Regions from separate parts of the Nonomuraea sp. NPDC049158 genome, predicted to be linked through region 1. Evidence: predicted binding sites of a transcription regulator. Region 1 holds the regulator's gene; the other holds the start of a gene.
What was found. The regulator LexA, encoded in region 1, represses DNA repair genes until DNA is damaged. The targets are predictions, from matches to a motif close to TCGAACANNTGTTCGA.

Region 1 (11,305 bases):
TGAGGCTCGAGGCTTACTGCAAGGCGCGGGCGCTCGGGATGTACAGGCGGCTGCCGGGGCGGATGAGCGAGCCGGGCAGGCCGTTCAGCCGCTTGATCTCGGTCACCACCGCTGCGGGGTCGCCCTCGTCGGGAGCCACCGCGTCGGCGATCGTCCAGAGCGAGTCCCCCTCGTGGACGGTCACCCAGGGCAGGCCCGCGTGACTCGGCACGACAGGCGCCGCGGACGCCTGGCCGACCGCGCGGGTGCCGAGCCAGAAGCCGCCCAGGGACAGCAGAGCCATGGCCATCACCAGTACGGCCCGCCCCCGTCGCGTGAGCCGTACGGGAGGATTACGCCGCCCCCGTCGAGTAACGCCGGCCTGCCTCCTGGACAGATGGGTCCGATCGGCGGGCAGACCGCCCTTGCGCCGGGGACGGCGCGTGTACGAGCCCGGCACCTCACGGACCCGGCCGCCGGAACGACCGGCCACTTCCCGAGCCGGGCCCCCGACACGCCCACCCACACCCCGAGACCGCGCACCGTACCGGCCGCCCGCCCGGCGCGAGCGCCCCTCCGACCGGCTCTCTGCCTCACGGGAGCGAGCGCCCGCATCGCGCAGAGGGCTCTCCGCGCGGCCGTCGCTCGCCCGAACCGACGAGTTCCCGAACTCCACCGATCGCCCGACTTCCGCCGAGCCTGCGGGCTCCACTGGGCGCCCGGTCGCGTCCGTGGGTCGCACACTTCCATCAGACCGCGGTGTGTCGTCGGAGTCAGGGCGTGGCGCGGGCACCAGCCACAGAAGCGGTCTTCCCTGTGCTGCGGCCCGACGACTGAGAGGCCCTCTGCCGGCCGATCCGCCCCTCGTACGTTCGCCCCCTCCCCCCGGCCGGCCGCCGCTGCCGTATTCGGGACGACCCCCGCCCCCGCGTGCAGGCCGCGCCCCGCCTTCCCTGCCGAAACGGCCTCCGTCTCCACTCTCGCGAACGCTCCCGCCCCCAGTCCGCGAACGACCCGCACCCCCGGTTCGGGAACGAGCCCCGCCCGCTATCTCGAGACGGCCTTCCGGCCCCGGAACAGCGAACCCCGGGCCGCCGGACCCCGAACCGGTCGATCCCGGACCAGCGGACCCCGTGCCGACGGTCCCCGGACCGTCAGGCGCCGGGCCAACAAACCCCGGACCGGCGGACCCCGGAGCCCGGTTGTCGGAGTTGTCACGGGTAAGCGGGGGTTCGCGATCTGGCCGGTCGGCGGAATCGCCGCCCCGACAACCATCCCCCTGGTCGTCACCCGTGTTGCCGCCCCCCGCCACCGGTCGCCGGGTGGCGTCTGCCAGGAGGGTGAGTCGCTTGACGTCGTCGCTGGTCGCATCTGTGATGGTGGTCGCTCGCATGTTTGACCTCCCAGCCGTCCCGGCCCGAAAAAAAGACCCAATAAAGATCGGCAAATCGAACACGGTGTCGATCGAACTCCCGTACGATGTTGTACACCACGCTGCCAACAATTTCGAGGAAGACTCGAACAATTGTTTGAAGATGATCTTCAACAGCGATACGGTCGCTGTGTGCGACACGAAGACCACGGACCGGGAGATTCGCCGGTGAGGCGGGCCGCCGGGCGAGGAGGCAGATCATGAGCGATCGGGATGACACCAACGGGGTCAGTGACCTCGCGGTGCGTCGGCGTGACTCCCTGGGGCTGACACCCAGGCAACGCAAGATCCTCGAGGTGATTCGCGACTCGGTCCAACAGCGGGGCTACCCGCCGTCCATGCGCGAGATCGGCGAGGCCGTGCAACTGACCAGCACGTCCAGCGTGTCGCACCAGCTGACGGCGTTGCAGCGCAAGGGCTACCTGAGACGCGACCCCCACCGGCCGCGCGCGCTCGAGGTGCGTCTGCCGGGCGAGCCCGTGCTCTGGGTCGATCCCGACGCCGCCAACGAGTCCGACTCCCCGGTGAGCAGGCCCACGGCCGCCTACGTGCCGCTGGTCGGCCGGATCGCCGCCGGTGGACCGATCCTCGCCGAGGAGAGCGTCGAAGACGTCTTCGCCCTGCCCAAGCAACTGGTCGGTGAAGGCACCCTCTTCCTCCTGCAGGTCGCCGGTGATTCGATGATCGACGCCGCCATCGCCGACGGCGACTGGGTCGTCGTCCGCCAGCAGCCGGTCGCGGAGAGCGGTGACATCGTGGCGGCCATGATCGAGGGCGAGGCTACGGTGAAGACGTTCAAGCGCAAGGACGGCCACGTCTGGCTGGTGCCGCACAACGCCAACTACGACCCGATCCCCGGCGACGAGGCCAGCGTCCTGGGCAAGGTCGTAGCGGTCCTCCGCCGCCTCTAGCACCGCACGCATGTCCGGGCGTATGGCAGGGTGATGCGCCAGGCGTACGCCATCGGCTCCGTACGCATGCGACAGAGGGCATGGCAGGCAACACACCTGCCATGCCCTCTGTTCGTGTCCTCTTGAGGAGTACGGTCATCAGCCATTCGGGCCAGACCACCGGCCTCAAGACAGGGACCAGATCGTAGGTTGCCGGTCTCCGCGACCGACTGCCGGCGGAGATCGGCGTACCAAAAGAGACATCTGACCGAAGGTGAAGTCGCCTGGCCAATGAGACGGGCTGGCCAGAACAGCGGTGGTTTCTAGAATGGCCGCGTGACCGACACAAAGCGGGCAGAAGACCTCAAGGCAACACACGACGGATTCAAGTGGGCCAAAGCCGCTCCCGGCGTCATCCCCGCCTGGATCGCCGATATGGACCTCCCCACCGCCCCCGAAGTCGTCAACGCCCTTCAACGGCGGGCCCACGGTGACCTCGGCTACCCCACCTGGCTGGACAGTCCCCGCTGTGGTCCCCTGGCTGAGGCGTTCGTTGAGCGGATGGCCGGTCGGTACGGCTGGGAGCCGGAGCTTGAGTATGTGCGGAGTTATTCCGACATCAACCAAGCGCTCCAGGTGCTCCTCCACGTATGGACCCGCCCAGGGGACGGCGTGGCCGTGCATACCCCCGCCTATCCCCCGTTCCTCGGCACGCTGGAGACCATGAACCGGCCGCTGCATCCCCTCCAGCTGATCGCCGACGGGGACTCGTGGCGGTTTGAGGTGCCTGATCTGTCCCGCTGCAAGGTGTTGCTGCTGGTCAACCCGCACAATCCCACAGGTCGGGTCTTCACCCGCGAGGAGCTGACCGAGCTGGCGGAGCACGTCGAGCGTCATGACCTGCTCGTCATCTCCGACGAGATCCACGCCGACCTCGCGTACGCCCCCAACCAGCACATCCCGTTCGCCGCCCTCCTGCCTGAGCGGACCGTCACGCTCACCTCTGCCACCAAGGCGTTCAATCTTGGCGGCATCCGGTGCTCGGTCGCCCACATCGGTTCGCCGGAGCTGCGTAAGGCTCTCGACGCGCAGCCGCCCTTCGTGTTCGGCTCGGCCAATCTGTTCGGAGTGGAGGCGACGGTGGCGGCCTGGCGGCACGGCGACGCCTGGCTTGAGGAGACCCGTGCCCTGTTGGACAGGAATCGCCGGACGATCGCCGACCGGCTGCCCGAGGGGATTGGCTACCGCATCCCGGAGGCCACCTACCTGGCCTGGCTCGACTACGGCCGCCCAGGCGTACAGGAAACGCTCGAACGTGACGCGAAGGTCATGCTGAGCGATGGCGCCACGTTCGGGCCCGGCGGCGCGCACTGTGTACGGCTGAACTTCGCCACCACCGAGCCCATCCTGACCGAGATCCTGGACCGCATCACACAAACAGGCTAGAAGCGAGGGAAGTCCGTTTCCTCGACCCCCGCCGGCCCGGCGCCCACCGAGTCCTTCTTCAAGGACTCTCCCGCCAGGTACTCCAGCCGCGCGGTGATAGCCCCCTGAATCAGTACAAGGGCGAGCGACAACCGCCACCCCACCTTGATGGACGCCAGCCGGGCAGCCGGGTTGACGGACGCGACCAGGCGCAGCGCCGCGATCACCCCCAGCTCGCCCATGGTCGTCCAGAACGCGTACGAGTGCAGCCGGTTCAGCTGCTTCACCGCGTCCTGCAACCCGACGGCCCGGCCCGCGGCATAGTCGGCGAGCTGGACACCCGCGGTGACGAAGTCTCGTAGCTTCTGGTCGGCCACGTCCTTGGCGCCGCCGTGCCATGCTGCCGCAAGTGCCTCCAGCTTCATCGGGTCCCCGGCCCCGAAGATCTCGCCCAGGGAGTTGGCGGCGTGGCGCCAGGCCGCGATGGCCTCGTCGACCTTGTCGTCGTTCCAGGTCACGGTGGCCAGCCAGAGCATGAGCCCGGTCGCGGCCGTGATCGACATCGTGGCGGCGACCTTGAGCATGGACAGCGTGCGCTGGCTCAGGTTCGCCATCTTCGCCGCCTCGGCCGACATGTTCGCGATCCCGGCGGCCGAGCCTTGCTGAAGGTAGGAGGAGGCCTCCGCCAGCCGGACGAGGGTCATACCCGTGGTGCCGAGCGACGTGAGGCCATATCCCACGCCGTTCCGGACTTCCGACTCCGGAGAAGGCGCCTGCCCGCGTACGAGAGGCTGCCGGTGGCCGCCGACGGCGAGGACCGCGCGCATGACGTCGTTGGAGGCCCGCACATACCCGTCGGCGGTGAGCTTCAGGTTGCGCGAGATATCCTCGGCCGACTCCACACCGCGCCGCGCCCGGCCGTTGAACTCGTCACTGGCCTGGTTGTGGCGATCTCTCGCCGCACCACCGGCCATGCCGAACGTCCCCAAGGGGAGCTCTGGAACGGCGAGCTTTTCCAGGGCCTTCCGGATGTCCTGAGCATTCAGCCCGGTTTCCCGGATACCGCTCTGACGATAGGCGAGAGGATCCACCGCCTTACGCCTGAAGAAAGGCGATAGCGACCACGCCCTGCCCAGCGGCGTCACTCTGGCGATACGCGAGGGACTTCATGGGATCAAGCGTCTTCCGCTCTCTGTGTTTACGTGAGTAAAACGGACATCAGCGTAGCCTCGTCGCCTGCTGGCCGAGGCCGGAAGGCGATCTGGTGGAAGCCGATACCGCGTCCGTCCGGCGAGCCGGGCGGACCGTGGTTGAGAACCGCTTTGTCGGGGCCTGACCCCGCATTCCTGGAGAGAGTGCGGCTCTTGGGCCACCGCCCCGCCGGACGCTGTCCCGTTGGTGCGGACACCAATGGGGGCGGGGGCCGAACGCCAGTCAGGCACCCGGCTGTGACTGAACATTACCATCTGATCACCTTCAGTCGCGGTCGATCAGAAACCAACCACAGTTCTTCTGGCAACCACCAGCTGGCATAGCGAGCGCCGACAACAGTTCTTACTCTGCCGACAGGATCCGCTCCGATCATCATCGGAGCGGATCCCGTGATGAGTCCGTTATGTCGCGAGCGAGGTCAGTAACGCCGCGAGGTCATGTCGCCAGCGGCGGCAGGTCCGGAGGTGTGGCCGCCGGGTGCTCGGCCAGGGCGGCGAGCGCGAGTTCGACCGCCTTCTCCAGCTGCGGATCGCGCCCCGCCACCCGGTCCTGCGGCGTGATGACCACCTCGATGTCGGGGTCGACGCCGTAGTTCTCCACGCCCCAGCCCTGCCCGGCCAGCCAGAACGAGTAGCGGGGTTGGGTCACCACCGTCCCGTCCACCAGCGAGTAGCGCGAGTCGATGCCGATCACTCCGCCCCACGTCCGGGTGCCCACCAGCGGACCGATCTTCCGGTTCTTGATGCCCGCGCTGACGATGTCGCCGTCCGAGCCCGCGAACTCGTCGGTGACGGCCACGATCGGGCCGCGCGGCGAGTCCTCGGGGTAGCGCATCGGCTCGTAGCCGCGGGCGTGATTCCAGCCGGTGACCTGGCGCGACAGCTTCTCCAGCACGAGCTCGGAGGTGTGCCCGCCGCCGTTCTCGCGTACGTCCACGACCAGCCCCTCGCGGGCCATCTCCGTACGCAGGTCGCGATGGAACTGCGCCCACCCCGACGCCACCATGTCGGGCACGTGCAGGTAGCCGAGCCGCCCCTCCGACGCCTGCCTGACGTAGGCGCGCCGGCCCTCCACCCAGTCGTGGTAGCGCAGTTGCGTCTCGTCGGAGATCGGGGTGACCACCACCCGGCGCGTCTCGCCGCCTGACGCCGGTCGTACGGTCAGCTCGATGGGCTGCCCGGCCGTACCGGCCAGGGAGGCGAGCGGGCCGCGTACGGGATCGATGGGCCGGCCGCCCACCGCCACGATCGCGTCGCCCTCGCGCACGGCGACGCCCGGCGCGAGCAGCGGCGAGCGCGCGTCGTGGTCGGACGACTCGCCGGGCAGGATCCGTTCGACGCGCCAGACGCCGTCCGCGTCGCGGGCGATGTCGGCGCCGAGCAGGCCCTGGCGCCGGCGCGGGTCGTAGCCCCCGCCGACAGGCCGGGCGTAGGCGTGCGAGGTGCCCAGTTCGCCCTGTACCTCCCAGAGCAGGTCGATGAGCTCGGAGTAGGCGCCGATCCGGTCGACCAGCGGCGCGTAGCGGTCGAGCACGCCCTGCCAGTCGACGCCGTTCATGTCCGCGCGCCAGAAGTGGTCGCGCATCAACCGGCCGGCCTCGGCATAGCCCTGCCGCCACTCGGCGATCGGGTCGATCTGGACCGTGATCCGGTCGAGGTCGATGGTGACGACCTCGTCGCCCTCGCCGCTGGTACGGGTCTGCAGGCCGTTCTTGCCGTTGAGGACGAGCCTGCTGCCGTCGCCGCTCACCTCGAAGGCGCGCGTCTCCCTGCCGAGCTCGGCCTTGGCGCGTTTCTTGAGGTCGTAGCGTTCGAGGACGGTCTCGCCGGTCGGCTCGGTGCCGTCGCCGAGCAGCCCGGCCGCCGGGTGGCGCAGCCAGAGCAGGGCGTCCTTGGCGGTACGCAGGTTGCGGTAGTGCGCGGCGGGCACCGGCACCGGCACCACGCGCGAGGCCAGCCCCTCGAGGTCCACTTCGGTACGCGGCGGCTCGGCGTCCTTCTTGTCCGAGGTCTTCTTGTCTTCCGACGACGAGGCGGAGGACAAGGCGGGCTTGTCGTCCTCGCCGTTGAACCCGCGCCCCTGCAGGCTCGGGTCGAACGGCGAGGGCGTCGTCGCCTGCAACGGCACCAGGTACGGCCGGCAGCCCGCCGGGAAGGACAGGTCGAACACGTGCGCGTCGTAGATCGGGTCGAACGTCCGTACCGACAGGAACGCCAGATGCTTACCGTCCCTGGTGAAGACCGGGTCGAAGTCGGCGAAACGCAGCGGCGTCACGTCGATGACGGAGGTCCCGTCGAGGCGGCCCATCCTGATCTGCGACAGCCGCGCGTCATGCGGGTGCACCCACGCCAGCCAGGACGAGTCGGGCGAGAACGTCAGCCCGCTGATGTCCCCCTGCGTCGTGCGATCCAGCTCCCGGATATTTCCGGATTCGAGGTCGATGGCGAGCAGCCGCCCGTCGTGCGTGGCCACGGCCGCGTGCTTGCCGTTGGGCGAGGCGCCAAGCTGGAGCACCCGGCCGAGCTCGCCCGCGGCCAGCGTACGGATCTCGCCGCCGGGCGTGCCGATCTCCAGCCCGTCCTCACCGGTGGCGTCCGAGACCCAGATCGCCCGGCCGTCGGCGTCCAGCGCCCGCGGCAGCCGCACCCGGACGCCCGGCTCCACCCGCAACGCGCCCGCGGGCCCGTCACGGTGGGTCACCCAGTGGGCGGTGCCGCGGATCTCGACCGCGCTCGCCCGCCCGGTCTCGTCCGGCGAGAACCCGCCGACGCGGGCCGGCGCCGGTCGCCGCGCGCGAGCCGGCCGCGGCCCGCCGAGCTTGACCTCCAGCTTGTACGGCTCGGCGTCCAGGCTCTCCAGCAGCCAGAGGTCGCCGGCGTGGCTGTAGATCACCCGCTCCCCGTCGGTCGAGGCGTGGCGGGCGTAGAACTCGTCGTGCCCGGTGTGCTTGCGCAGGTCGGAGCCGTCGGGCAGGGCCGAGTACACGTTGCCGGTGCCGTCGATGTCGGCCAGGAACGCCACGCGGTCACCTACCCACATGACCGACCAGTACTGGGCGTCGCTGTCGGCGAACAGCCGGGCGAACTCGCCGTTCCCCTCGGCGTCGACCCAGATCTTGCCCGCCGTACCTCCCCGATAGCGCTTCCACTGTGACGGCTCGCGGTAGACCGACGACACGGTCGCGACCTTCTCGCCGCTGACCGCGGCCTCGCTCACCCACCCGTACGGCAGGCGCACCGCCGGGCCGCCGTCCAGCGGGACCGCGTACGCCCAGCTCCTGGCCCGCGAGCCCTCTCCCGCCGCGCTGACCGCGAGCACATCCCCGCCGGCGGTCCACCCGCGCGCGCTGGTCGTCGCGCTGCCCCAGTGGGTCAGCCGCTCGCCTTCGGCCCCGTCGAGCTCGGCCGCGAACACTTCGGGCGGTCCCTCCCGATGGCTGGTCCACGCGATGCGGGCGCCGTCGGGCGAGAACCTGGGGAACGACACGGGCGTACGGTCGGCGGTGAACCGCCAGGCCCGTCCGCCCGCCACGGGAGCCAGCCAGACATCGTCGTCGGCGACGAAGGTGACCAGGTCACCGTGCAGGTGTGGAAATCTCAGGTATGCGCCAGTTGTCACAGCTGCACACTAGTGCGCGCCCGGCCGCGAAGTCCGCCCTTGAAGTCTTGGTCAAGGCCGTCGCCGGGCGGCGTGTGACGGATGGTGATGGGGCAGAAGCCGTACGTGACGTCATTTCTGGAGGAAGCGTGAGGATCTTCGCCCGCCCCCACCAGTGGCCACCTCGCATCGCGGCGGGCGCGTACATCCTGGACTCCGGGCTGACCCTTGCCCAGGCCGACCGCGAGGCCGCCACCGGCGTGCACGGCATGGCGGCCACGGCCTTCCCGTTCCTTCGCCGCTACGATCCCGAGACGTTCATCCGGCTGCTGTCGAAGTCGCAGATCGCCGTCGGCTCGGCGCTGCTGATCCCGGTGGTGCCGTCGCTGTTCGCGGGGGCGGCGCTCACCGCGTTCGCCGGCGGGCTGATGGGCTTCTACGTCAAGACCCCCGGGCTGCGCAAAGACGGCACTCTGAGCCCCTCTCAGGAGGGGATCTCCGTCGCCAAGGACGTCTGGCTGCTGGGCATCGGACTGGGCCTGGTGCTGGAGGAACTGACCCAACGTTGATCTCCGGTGCCTGGTAACTAACGTGTGCAGGCCCGGGTAGGCGGCACACCATGGCAGAAATCGGCTACACCCTGATGTGCGAGCAGACCCCGGCCCGGCAGCTGGTGGACGACGCGGCCACAGCCGAACGGACCGGATTCGACTACGCGGTCATCTCCGACCACTACTTCCCGTGGCTTGAGGAGCAGGGTCACGCGCCCTACGCCTGGTCGGTCCTGGGCGCGGCGGCGAACGCCACCGAGCGGCTGCCCCTGATGACGTACGTGACGTGCCCGCTGATGCGCTATCACCCGGCCGTCGTCGCGCAGAAGGCCGCCACGATGGGCGTGCTCAGCCAGGGCCGGTTCACGCTGGGGCTGGGCTCCGGCGAGAACCTGAACGAGCACGTGATCGGCGAGGGCTGGCCGCCGGTCAACACCCGGCACCGGATGCTGCGCGAGGCCGTCCAGATCATCAAGAAGCTGTTCTCCGGCGAGTACGTCACCTACCAGGGTGAGTTCTACGACGTGGACTCGGCCAAGCTCTACGACCTGCCCGAGGGCCGGATCCCGATCGGGGTCGCCGCCTCCGGTGGGCAGTCGGCGGACCTGGCGGCCGAGTTCGGCGATCTGCTGATCGTCAACGAGCCGATGCCGGAGGTGGTGGAGCAGTTCAACGCGCTCGGCGGCTCGGGCAAACCGGTGTACGGCCAGCTGGCCATCTCCTACGACACCGACGCTGAGGCGGCCAGGGAGCGGGCCCACGAGCTGTGGCGCTGGTCGGCGGCCGGGTGGAAGGTGATGGCCGAGCTGCCGGGGCCGGTCAACTTCGGCGCCTACGCCGACTATGTACGGCCCGAGGACGTCGCCGAGAGCGTGCCGTGCGGCGACGACGTGGACGCGGTGGTCGAGGCGGTCCGGAAGTACACCGACGCCGGGTTCACGCACGTCGCGCTCGTCCAGATCGGCCACGACCAGCAGCAGCCCTTCTTCGGCTGGGCCGAGAAAGAGCTGCTGCCCGCGCTACGCCGCCTCTAAGTCTGCGTCAGGGGACGATGTTGACCAGCTTCGGCGCCCGCACGATCACCTTGCGCGGCTCGCCCGTCAGGTAGGAGCGGACCTTCTCCGAGTCCAGGGCCAGCGCCCTCAGGTCGGCCTCGGAGATGTCGGGCGACACCTCCAGGCGCTCACGCACCTTGCCGGCCACCTGGACGACGCAGGTCACCGACTCCTGCACCAGCAGCGCCGGGTCGGCGGTGGGCCAGCCGGCCCGGCTGACGCCGCCCTCGTGGCCCAGGCGCTCCCAGCCCTCCTCGGCGGTGTAGGGCGCCACCAGCGACAGCATGACGGCCAGCGTCTCGGCCGCCTCGCGGACCGCGGGGTCGGCGGCGCCGGGACCGGAGTCGATGGCCTTGCGGGCCGCCGAGGTCAGCTCCATCATGCGCGCGATCGCGACGTTGAAGCGCTGGGACTCCACCAGCCGGGTGACTTCGTCGATCGCGTGGTGCGTGGCCTTGCGCAGCTCGACATCGCCGCCCTCGAACGACACGCCGGGCTCGGCGGCCACCTCGTCCATCACGCGGAAGGCGCGGGCCAGGAACTTCTGCGACGCGGCCGGCGACATGTCGGCCCAGTCGATGTCCTCCTCGGGCGGACCGGCGAACACCATGGTCAGGCGGACCGCGTCGACCCCGAAGTCGTCGATCTGCTTGCCCAGGTCCACGCCGTTGCCCAGGGACTTGGACATGGCCTTGCCGCCGTTGATCACCTGGCCCTGGTTGAGCATGCGCAGGAACGGCTCGGTGAAGTCCAGCATGCCCATGTCGTGCAGGACCTTGGTGAAGAAGCGCGAGTAGAGCAGGTGCAGCACCGCGTGCTCGATGCCGCCGACGTACTGGTCGATCGGGCCCCACTTGCGGACCGCCTCGACGTCGAACGGGCCGTCGGTGTAGCCGGGTGAGGTGTAGCGCAGGAAGTACCAGGACGAGTCGACGAAGGTGTCCATGGTGTCGGTGTCGCGCTTGGCCGGACTGCCGCACTTGGGGCACTCGACGTTGACCCAGTCGGTGGCGCTGGCCAGCGGGGACACGCCCTTCGGCGCCAGGGCCTCGCCGCGCAGGTCGGGCAGCGTGATCGGCAGCTGGTCGTCGGGGACGGGCACCTCGCCGCAGTCGGCGCAGTGGATGATCGGGATCGGCGTGCCCCAGTAGCGCTGGCGGGACA
Region 2 (11,305 bases), on a different contig from region 1:
AGGTCAGCTCGTCGAGCAGCGCCGGGTGGTAGCCGGGCACGCGCGACGGCAGGATCAGCGTCTCCAGCGCCGACGCGGGCACGGCGGCTCCCTGTAGCTGCTCGACGCTGTGGATCAGCGCGTCCATCGCCCGCGCCGCGCCGGCCGCGCCGCTGCCGCGTGGCGTCAAGCCGGCCGCGCCGTCGGTGCCGCGGGGCGTCGAGCCGGTGATGCCGTGCCAGGCGGGCATGAACAGCGCGAGCGTCTCGGGCGAGACCGGTTCGACCTCTTTGCGGAGCCGGGCCAGAGACCTGCGCCGCAGCATCCGCAGCACACCGGCGTCGCACCACTCCTCGCCCCGGCCGCCCGGCCGGAACTCGCCGTTGACCACCCGCCCGGCCGCCGCCAGCCGGCGCAGGGCGTCGGTCACCACGGCCACGCCGAGGCCGAACCTGGCGGCGGCCGTACCGGCATGGAAGGGCCCGCGCGTACGGGCATGGCGGGCCACGAGGTCGGCCAGCGGGTCGGCGACCGGCTCCAGGAACGCGTGCGGGATCCCGACCGGCAGCGGCGCGCCCAGCGCGTCACGCAGCCGGGCCGCGTCCTCGATCGCCGCCCACTGCTCCTCGCCCGCGATCCGCACCTTGATCGCCCGGCGGGCGCGTTCGAGCTCCGCCAGCCAGGCGGGATCGCCGCCGCGCAGGCTCACGTCGGGCACGAGCAGCGGCCCGTGCGTGCGCAGCAGGTCGGCCAGGTCCTCGGCGTCGCGCAACGGCCGGTCGAGCCTGGCCAGCTCGCGTTCGGTGTCGGAGATGACGTCGGGGTCGAGCAGCTCCCGCAGGTCGGCCTCGCCGAGCAGCTCGGCCAGCAGGGTCATGTCCAGCGCCAGTGCCTGGGCCCGGCGCTCGGCCAGCGGCGCGTCGCCCTCGTACATGAACGCGCCTATGTAGTGGAACAGCAGCGACGCGGCGAACGGCGACGCCTGCGACGTCTCCACCTCCACCACCCGCACTCGGCGCGCGGCGATGTCGCGCATCAGCGCCACCAGCCCGGGCACGTCGAACACGTCCTGGAGGCACTCACGCATCGTCTCCAGCACGATCGGGAACGACGCGTACTGGGAAGCCACCCCCAGCAGGTGGGCGGCCCGCTGCCGCTGCTGCCAGAGCGGGCTGCGCCGGCCGGGCGTGCGGCGCGGCAGCAGCAGGGCCCGGCCCGCGCACTCCCTGAACCGGGAGGCGAACATCGCCGAGCCGCCCAGCTCCTCGGTGACGATCCGCTCGATCTCCTCGGCGTCGAACGCCGCCACGTCGGTGGGCGGCTCGACCAGCGTGTCGGGGATCCGCAGCACGATGCCGTCGTCGGAGTGCACGGCCTGCACGTCGAGGCCGTAGCGCTCACGCAGCCGCCGGTTGATCGCCAGAGCCCACGGAGCGTGGATCCGCGCGCCGTAGGGGGAGTGGATGACGACGCGCCAGTCGCCGAGCTCGTCGTGGAAGCGTTCGACCAGGAGGGTGCGGTCGTCGGGGACGTAGCCGGTGGCCTCACGCTGCTCGTCGAGGTAGGCGCGCAGGTTGCGGGCGGCGTATTCGTCGAGGCCGGCCGCTCGCATGCGGTCGTTGGAGGTGTTTGCCGCGTGTTCGCGGAGGAACGCGCCGATCGCCTTGCCCAGCTCGGCCGGCCTGCCCGGCGTGTCGCCGTGCCAGAACGGCAACTTGCCCGGCTGGCCGGGCGCGGGGGAGACGAGCACCCGGTCGGCCGTGATGTCCTCGATCCGCCACGACGTCGCGCCCAGGACGAACACGTCGCCGACCCGTGACTCGTAGACCATCTCCTCGTCGAGTTCGCCCACCCGGGACGCCTTCTCGCCCACCAGGAAGACGCCGAACAGCCCGCGGTCGGGGATCGTGCCGCCGTTGGTCACCGCCAGCCGCTGCGCGCCCGGACGGCCCTGCAACGTACCCGTCACCCGGTCCCAGACCACCCGCGGCCGCAGCTCGGCGAACTCCTCGCTCGGGTAGCGGCCGGCCAGCATGTCGAGCGTGGCCTCCAGCGCGGTACGCGGCAGCGTCGCGTAGGGAGCGGCCCGCTTGACCACGGCCTCCAGCTCGTCGACCGTCCACTCCTCCAGCGCGGTCATCGCCACGATCTGCTGGGCCAGCACGTCGAGCGGATTGCGCGGGTAACGCAGCTCCTCGATCTGGCCGCTCATCATGCGTTCGGCCACGACGGCGGTCTGGATCAGGTCGCCGCGGTATTTCGGGAAGATCACTCCCTTGGACACCGCGCCCACCTGGTGCCCCGCCCGGCCGATGCGCTGGAGCCCGCTCGCCACGCTCGGCGGCGCCTCCACACACGCGACCAGGTCGACGGCGCCCATGTCGATGCCCAGCTCCAGGCTGGACGTCGCGACCACGGCGGGCAGCCGGCCCGACTTGAGCGCCTCCTCGATCTGCGCCCGCTCCTCCTTGGACACCGAGCCGTGGTGCGCGCGAACGATCTCGGTGACCACGCCCTTGCTCGCCCCGGCCTGCGCCATCATCTCGGCGGGCGCCCGCTGGGGCGAATCTCCCGGCTGTGGCGTCCGCCCGGACGGATCTGCCGGTGGCGGCGTCCGCCGGGGCGGATCTCCCGGCAGGGGCGTCTCCCAGATCGACAGGTCGATGGCCTCGGGCCCCTGTACGCGCTCGTAGGCAAGCTCGTTGAGTCTGGTGCAGAGGCGTTCGGCCAGCCGTCGGGAATTGGCGAACACGATCGTCGACGAATGCGCCTCGATCAGCTCGAACAGGTGGTTTTCCACATGCGGCCAGATCGACCGGCTGGACGGCTCGGGCTCTCCGCCGTCGGTGAACCCGCTGTCGCCGAACCCCGGTCCGTTGTCGCCGAACCCGGACCCGCCGTCGGCGGACCCCGGCCTGCCGTTAGTGGACCCCGGCCTGCCGTTAGTGGACCCCGGCCGGCCCTCCATCTCCGTCATGTCCTCGACCGGGACGACCACCTCGACCTCGATGACCTTGTCGGAGGGCGGCTGCACGACCGTCGCGGGGCGGGACCCGCCGAGGAACGCCGCGACCTCGCTCACCGGTCGTACGGTCGCCGACAGCCCGATCCGCTGCGCGGGCCGTTGGAGCAGGGCGTCGAGCCGCTCGAGGCTGAGCGCCAGATGGGCACCGCGCTTGGTGGCGGCCACCGCGTGCACCTCGTCGACGATCACCGTCTCGACGCCCCGCAACGCCTCGCGCGCCTGGCTGGTGAGCAGCAGGAACAGCGACTCCGGCGTGGTGATGAGAATGTCGGACGGGTGGGCGGCGAACCGCCTGCGGTCCTCGGCCGGGGTGTCGCCGGAGCGGATCGCCACCGAGATCTCCGGCACCGGCAGGCCGAGCCGGCGCGCGGTCTGCTTGAGCCCGGCCAGCGGGGCACGCAGGTTGCGCTCCACGTCGACGGCCAGCGCCTTGAGCGGCGACACGTACAGGACCTTGGTCTGCTTCTTGACCTTCTTGGAACTGGCGTCGCTCTGCTTCGTCCCCGGCTTCGGACCCGCGTCGCCTTGCTTCGGCCCCGCGTTGACCTGCTTGGAACCTGCCTCGGCCTGTGTCGGATCCGCCGGAGTGGTGGGGTGGTCGGCGGCGGCCAGGCGGTCGAGGGACCACAGGAAGGCCGCCAGCGTCTTGCCCGACCCGGTGGGCGCCACCACGAGGGTGTTGTCGCCGCGCGCGATGGACTCCCACGCGCCTTCCTGCGCGCTCGTGGGCGCCTCGAACGCTCCGGCGAACCACTGCCTGGTGGTGTGGGAGAAATGTTCTAGCGAGCTCACCAGCACATACTGCCTCGTCGCACCGACAGAAAACTCATTGTGGCGGCGGTGCGAGATTGAGGCGGGGGCGCTGCGGACATAGAGCGAGCGTGGGCATCGACTACGCAGCCATTGAGAACCGCCGCGAGGACATCAGGGAGCGCTACCTCTTAGCGCACCGGCCATCCAGTAGCGCGCGCGGCCTGCACCATTTCGCCCTGCTGTCGTCGGACGTGGAGCGGACGGTCAAGTTCTACCAGGAGCTTCTTGAGTTCCCCTTGACGGAGATTTTTGAGAACCGTGACTTCAAGGGCTCCAACCACTTCTTCTTCGACATCGGCAACGGCAACCTCCTCGCCTTCTTCGACTTCCCGGGGCTCGACCTCGGCCCCTACCAGGAGGTGCTCGGCGGGCTGCACCACATCGCGATCTCCGTCGACCCGGCGACCTGGGAGCGGCTGCGCGGCAAGCTCGAGGTGGCCGGCGTGCCGCACCAGATCGAGAGCGGCGCCTCCATCTACTTCAAGGACCCCGACGGCGCCCGGCTGGAGCTGCTCGCCGACCATCTGGGTGAGATGTACGGCTCGCGCGTGATGTGATCTACCGTCGCGACGCTCTACGCGTGCGCGGTGTGCCCGCCCGAGGGTCCTTACTGATGCCCGCGTGCCTTTCGGCTCTTTCCGATTTCTCCTGCTGTACGGCTAAGCGCTGGGTTAACCGGAGCTGGCGGCGCTTCTTTCGGTTGGCTTTGCACGCGGCGGACTTGGGCGGGGAGTGCTTGGGGGTCTTTGCCATGGGGGTGTCCTACCCACCCTTCCGGCGGTTCCATACTTGTGTGATGCGGCTGACCGAGTTCTGGAGACGGATGCGCGCCCACTTCGGGGAGTCGTACGCCGACTCGTGGGCCCGCGACTACGTGCTCGCCCCGCTCGAGGGGCGGACGGTCGACCAGGCGCTGGCGGACGGCGAGAGCGCCAAGACCGTCTGGCGCGCGGTCTGCCAGGTGGAGAACGTCTCCTCCCGGCTCCGCTGACCTCTCGGCTCCGCTGACCTCCCGGCTCCGGCTGACCTCACGGCCCCGCTGATCTCGCTGCCCCGCTAACCTCCCTGCTCGTAATCCTCCATGCTCTCTTTCAGCGAGCGGGCCGTCAGATGCAGGTCGTCGGCGGTGCCCTGACCGCCGGGTGACCACAGGAACTGCCACCCACGACCGGCGGGGGTGGCGAAAACGAGCGTCTGTCTACCGGTGCGGAGATGCCACGCCCACAGCACCGGCTCCTCCCCGCCGATCATGCGGCTCGCCAGCCCGTGACCGGGCAACAACTTGGCGAGTGCTTCCAGATGGGTGCGCCGTTCCCCGGTGTACGTGCTGCTCGTCACGTCGCCGCCTCCAAGCCTCTGCTTCAGAGTCTCCCCAGCTCACGGTGCGTGACAACACGTAAGGCGTATTGCCTATCAATGTCGGGTGTGTGGAAACGCTGTGGAACCAGGGCGGGGTGCTGTGCGGCGTTAGGCCCGGCAGTCGGGTGCCGAGGCGAAGCGGTTAGAACGCGCCGCTTCGGCCGCCCAGTCGTAGGTCGGTCGCAGTTGTGACGGCTGGTGTCCGGCTGCCCTGACGCTGATGATGGTCGGCATGCGGCGGCGGCTGATCCGGGCGTTCGGCGGGGTGACCTTCGTCATCTCGATGGCCGGGTTGGGCACTTATCAACCGGCCCTCTAAGGTGCTGACTCGCCGAAGACGCGAACGAGCTCATCGGCGACGTCTCGACGATCAGCGCGCGCGTCGATGGTGCTGTGCACCCGCTCTCGCGCCTGCGCGATCATCTCCTCGGGCCATGAGTGACCCGACAGCCCAGAGGAGATCAGCACGAGCCCCGCCACTCGGTGCGCAGCCACCAACGCCGCCTCCACCGCGTAGGAGCCCCCCATCGAATCGCCCACCAGCGCCGCCCGTTCCACGCCGAGTCCGTCCATCACACGCAGCAGGTCTTCGTGGTGAACGAGTTCGCCGGCCGGATCGGCCGACTCACCGTACCCGCGCCAGTCGTAACTGATCACCCGGTAACGATCGGACAGCGAGTCGCGCTGGTGTCGCCACATACGCCGATCGGCGATGCCCGCGTGGATGAGCACCACCGCAAGACCCTCCCCCATATCGTCATAGGCCAGACCATCGATCAACATCACGCCCCAGATCGTATGAGCCGAGTCGGAGCTTCTGGACCGGGTTCGCAGCCGGCGTACCCAGGCCCACGTCCACGATCTCAACGCCCTGAGTCCGCTCAAGCCTCGATGTCATAGGACAACCGCGTGTACTTAGTGGAGTTCCGCGTGTTCCGGATGTGATCGAACAGCCGTTCGGCTACCATGGAACCTGCCAGGCCAACGCCCTCCCCCCGACGATTCCCAAAACTGTCGGTGGCAGGCCGTAGCTTTCACTCGACTGATCGGACCACAACCCTCCAGGGGGAGTTCCCATGGCTATCAACGACCGCGAGAAGGCCCTCGAGACCGCCCTCGCTCAGATCGAGAGGCAGTTCGGCAAGGGCTCCGTCATGCGCCTCGGCGACGACGTCCGAGCCCCCATCGAGGTGATCCCCACGGGTTCGATCTCCCTGGACGTCGCGCTGGGCATCGGCGGGTTGCCGCGTGGCAGGATCGTCGAGATCTACGGTCCGGAGTCCTCGGGTAAGACCACGGTCGCTCTGCACGCGGTGGCCAATGCCCAGCGCGCGGGCGGCATCGCGGCGTTCATCGACGCCGAGCACGCCCTCGACCCCGAATACGCCAAGAAGCTCGGCGTCGACACCGACGCCCTGCTCGTCTCCCAGCCCGACACGGGCGAGCAGGCGCTCGAGATCGCCGACATGCTGATCAGGTCGGGCGCCGTCGACATCATCGTCATCGACTCGGTGGCCGCCCTGGTCCCCAAGGCCGAAATCGAGGGCGAGATGGGCGACAGCCACGTCGGCCTCCAGGCCCGTCTGATGTCCCAGGCCCTGCGCAAGGTCGCCGGCGCGCTCAGCAACACCGGCACCACCGCCATCTTCATCAACCAGCTCCGCGAGAAGATCGGCGTCATGTTCGGCTCGCCCGAGACCACGACCGGTGGTAAGGCGCTCAAGTTCTACGCCTCGGTCCGCCTCGACATCCGCCGCATCGAGACGCTCAAGGACGGCACGGAGGCGGTCGGCAACCGTACGCGGGTCAAGGTCGTCAAGAACAAGATGGCCCCGCCCTTCCGGGTCGCCGACTTCGACATCCTCTACGGCGTGGGCGTCTCCCGCGAGGGCGGCCTCATCGACATGGGCGTCGAGCACGGCTTCGTCCGCAAGTCCGGCGCCTGGTACACCTACGAGGGCGACCAGCTCGGCCAGGGCAAGGAGAATGCCCGCAACTTCCTGAAGAACCACCCCGACATGTCCAACGAGATCGAGAAGAAGATCAAGGACAAGCTCGGCGTCGGCCCCCGCTTGGACGCCCCCGCCGAGGCCCCCGCGGCCCCGGCCGCCCCAGCCGCCGCTCCCTCGGGCCGCGGCGCCAAGGCCGCCGCCACGCCGAAGCCCGGTGACGTCTGATCGGTCGCCACATGAGTGTCTCTGATCGGTCCTCGCATGAGTGACACGGACCCGTCGCAGGCGCCCCACTCCCACGACTGGGGCGCCTGGCCCGACCTCCCCACCCCACCTCCGGGCCGCCGCCGCAGCTCCAGCGCCAACCTCTCCCCACGGTCATCAACCCCGGAGGACACCTGGCCCTCCGGACCCTCATCGGACGACTCACCCCGAGGCCGGAAACCCTCCCGGAGGAAACGGTCCAGCGGGAGGCTGCCCGGTGGCGATCCGTCTGATGGGAGGCCGCTTGGCGGCGAACCGTCTAGCGGGAAGCTGCCCGGCACCGAACCGGCCGGTAGGAGGCCGTCCGGTGAGAGGCTGTCTGGGGGTGAGCCATCGGGTGGGCTACCCGGTAGCGGACCGCCAGGTGGAAAGCTGACCGGTAGCGAACTGTCCGGTGGGAAGATGCCTGGCGCTGCACTATCCAGTGGAAAGCCGTCCGGCGGGGAGCCGTCGGCAGGGTGGCCGTCGCTCAGCGAATGGCGCCAACGGTCCCGCCCCTCGGCCGAGCCACCCTCGGCTGACTCATCCCCGGCCCAGCCCGCTCACGCACCTGCCGAGCCGAGCTCCGGGCTGGGCGCAGCATCGATCGCTGAGTCGTCCGGTGATTCGGGCAGCGGACAGAACACCGAGCGGCTCTCAACCGCGCCCCAAGAAACCGTCTGGCGGCCTGCCCAGGACAACTCACCGCCCGCCGCAGGCAATGCGTCTCCCCGAGGCCAGGACGTGCCTCCGCCTGCCCAAGGCAACTCACTGTCCACCACAGGCAGGGCGTCTCCCCGGGGCGACGACGTGTCTCCGCCTGCTCAAGGCAACTCACTGTCCACCGCGGGCAATGCGTCTCCCGGGGGCCAGGACGTGCCTCCGCCAGCCCAAGGCACTTCATCGTCCACCGCGGACAACCCCTCTCCCCGAGGCGACGTGCCGTTCTCCCAGGACGGGCTGTCGTCCGGTGCGGGCACCGACAGCGGTCAGTTCGAGGGCGGTTCCTATACCGGTGGCCAGGCCGAGGATGATCCGTACCAGGGTGGCCGACGTGGGGAGAGGCGCTCCGGTAGAGGACGGCGGTCAGGTGGGCGGGGTGGGAAGGGGGCGCGTTCGGCGGGCTCTCGGGGGCGTGGTGGGTGGCTTCCCGACGGGCCCGACGAGGGGTCGGCCGCCGGTGCAGCGCCCCACGCCGACCCTGAGTCGGTGGCTCGGGCCATCTGTCTCCGTCTGCTCACGATGGCTCCCAAGACGCGAGCCCAACTGGCCGAGGCGCTCCGTAAGCGTGACGTGCCGGATGAGGCCGCGGAGACGGTCCTCGACCGCTTCTCCGAGCTGGGCCTGATCAACGACGAGGCATTCGCCGAAGCCTGGGTCGACTCCCGCCACCACGGTCGTGGGCTCGCCAAACGCGCCCTGGCCGCGGAGCTTCGCCACCGCGGCGTCGACTCCGAGACCGTCAACGAGGCCGTGGACCGCCTCGAGCCCGACCAGGAGCTCGAAACGGCGCGCCGCCTCGTCGAACGCAAGCTGTCCTCCACCCGCGGCCTCGACCCCCAGGTCCGCACTCGCCGCCTCGCCGGAATGCTGGCCAGAAAGGGGTACGCCCCGGGACTGGCCTTCCGCGTCATCCGCGAGGCGCTGGAGACGGAGGGCGTCGAAATTGAGGACGACTTCTCCTGACCCCCACATGGCCCCCGCCCGCACTGGATCACTCCCGATCGTTCCCCCAAGTTCCGTTTACTGCCAGGCCGCTCCGCCCCGCCAGGCTGAGCTCGGCGGGGCCGCTTTCTTTCGGTAAGGAGCGCGTGGTCCTGTTGCGGGGGGCTGAGCGTCCGTAGACGAGTGGCCCACACCCGCATGACGTTCCGGCCGCTGGCAGGTTGTTCCGTCCCGTCGGGCGGGGATGCTCGGGCCCGTTTCGGTACGGGCGCTGGCCTGTTCCGGTACGGCGCACGTTCTCTTTGGCACGGGGTATCGAGCTTCGATCGGGATATCGAGCCTCGGTTTGGCGCAGGGGTGCGGTTCGTCGGGTGGGCACTCAGGCTCTGGGGCGGGTTGTTTGGTTCCTGGCGGCATCGGCGTGCGGGTCGTCCGAGGGGGTGCCCGGTCTTTCGGGGCGGGGTTTTGGGTCCTGCCGGTAGCGGGGTGGTCCTCTTTCTGGGCCGGGGCTCCGGGTTTGGCGGGAGGGCGTGCGTAGTTGCGTGTGGGACGGCATTTCGGGGCAGAAGCGGGAAATCTGTCTCAATGAAGAGATGCAAGCCCGTAAGACACGCTTGATGACTCGTTTGCTTGCTCGTGACTTGTTCGACGCATAACCTCGACGGCAGTGAGGAGTTACTCCGCGCAGTGCGGATTGCCATACCGGTGATTGACGGACGAACGAGCTCGGTGGATCGAGGCAGGCGAGGTGTCGGCTACCCCAGTCGACGCCCGGTCAGTCTTGGTTGGATATCGGTCGTGGTGAAGATGCCGTTTGGGCGATCAGCGCCGCGCATGTGACCCCTCCCGTTTTGAGGGCGCGTTACGAGTCTTGACGACGCGAGGAGGGCGGGGAGCACATGGGGCCGCTTGTCGTGGTGCTGTCGGTGGCGGTGCTCCTGCTGGCGTTCGGGATGATCGCCGCGTTGCTCATCGTCGTCCGCCGCACGTCGGGCAGCGGTTCGCGAGTGCTCAAGCCGAGCCCCGAGCAGTTGCAGGCCGTACACGAGGAGCTTGAGCTGGCTCGTGAAGAGGCCGGGGAGATCCGGGGCAAGGCCGAGTCCGATGCCGAGGAGATCCTGCGCAGGTCGGCGGCCGCCGCCGAGAGCGCGGCGCGGCTGCGGAGCGAGGTCGAGGAGGAGGGGCGGATACTCAAGGCCGAGCTCAAGGAGCTCCGGGCCGACCTCGAACGCAGGGAAGGGCGGCTGGCCGAGCGCGAGCAGCGGCTCGATGAGGAGGCCAGGCGGCAGGCCGAACGCGATCGCAAGCTGGGCGAGACCGAGGTCGAGCTGGCAGACAGGCGCGCGGAGCTGCTGCAGGTGGAGAACGAGCGGCGGGTGATCCTCGAGCGCGTCGCCGGGCTCACCGGTGAGCAGGCCAAGGGCGAGCTGGTGCGCGAGATCGAGAACCAGGCCAAGCGCGAGGCCGCGCTGATCGTCAGGGAGATCGAGGGCGATGCGCGCAAGGAGGGCGAGAAGCGCGCTACCAAGATCGTGACGCTGGCCGTGCAGCGGATGGCGGCCGAGCAGACGGCCGAGTCCGTGGTGAGCGTGCTGCACCTGCCCGGCGATGAGATGAAGGGCCGGATCATCGGCCGTGAGGGGCGCAACATCCGGGCGTTCGAGTCGACGACCGGCGTGAACCTGATCATCGACGACACCCCGGAAGCGGTGTTGCTGTCGTGTTTTGACCCGGTACGCCGGGAAACTGCCCGGCTCACGCTGGAGAAACTGGTACTCGACGGCCGCATTCACCCCCAGCGCATCGAGGAGGCGCACGAGCGCAGTCGTGCGGAGGTGCAGGAGCTGTGCGCGCGGGCGGGTGATGACGCGCTGGTCGAGCTGGGCATCACCGACATGCACCCCGAACTGACGCTGCTCCTCGGCCAGCTCCGATACCGCACCTCCTACGGACAGAATGTCCTCAAACACCTCATCGAGTCCGCGCACATCGCCGGAATCATGGCCGCCGAGCTCAAGATGGACCAGTCGCTGATGAAGCGCTGCGCCCTGCTGCACGACATCGGCAAGGCTCTGACACACGAGGTCGAGGGCAGCCACGCGCTGATCGGGGCGGAGATCGCCCGCAGATACGGCGAGCAGGAGGACGTGGTGCACGCCATCGAGGCGCACCACAACGAGGTCGAGGTCCGCACGGTCGAGGCCGTGCTCACGCAGGCGGCCGACGCGATCAGCGGCAGCCGTCCGGGTGCGCGACGGGAGTCGCTGGA

Region 2: the regulator LexA is predicted to act here: its motif matches at 6,122-6,137, upstream of recA (recombinase RecA).

What each region holds. Positions count from the first base shown of each region.
Region 1 is NZ_JBEZDM010000025.1:139,555-150,859, forward strand. It holds gene AB0B61_RS39670 (LysM peptidoglycan-binding domain-containing protein) at 14-283, opposite strand; gene AB0B61_RS39675 (hypothetical protein) at 1,329-1,583, shown strand; gene lexA (transcriptional repressor LexA) at 1,612-2,322, shown strand; gene AB0B61_RS39685 (aminotransferase class I/II-fold pyridoxal phosphate-dependent enzyme) at 2,638-3,747, shown strand; gene AB0B61_RS39690 (hypothetical protein) at 3,744-4,700, opposite strand; gene AB0B61_RS39695 (PDZ domain-containing protein) at 5,374-8,556, opposite strand; gene AB0B61_RS39700 (hypothetical protein) at 8,685-9,104, shown strand; gene AB0B61_RS39705 (TIGR03557 family F420-dependent LLM class oxidoreductase) at 9,155-10,120, shown strand; gene leuS (leucine--tRNA ligase) at 10,128-11,305, opposite strand, start outside.
Region 2 is NZ_JBEZDM010000011.1:232,267-243,571, reverse strand. It holds gene AB0B61_RS25100 (DEAD/DEAH box helicase) at 1-3,796, opposite strand, end outside; gene AB0B61_RS25095 (VOC family protein) at 3,886-4,374, shown strand; gene AB0B61_RS25090 (DUF3046 domain-containing protein) at 4,614-4,808, shown strand; gene AB0B61_RS25085 (hypothetical protein) at 4,874-5,155, opposite strand; gene AB0B61_RS25080 (alpha/beta fold hydrolase) at 5,492-5,959, opposite strand; gene recA (recombinase RecA) at 6,253-7,353, shown strand; gene recX (recombination regulator RecX) at 7,390-9,057, shown strand; gene rny (ribonuclease Y) at 9,936-11,305, shown strand, end outside.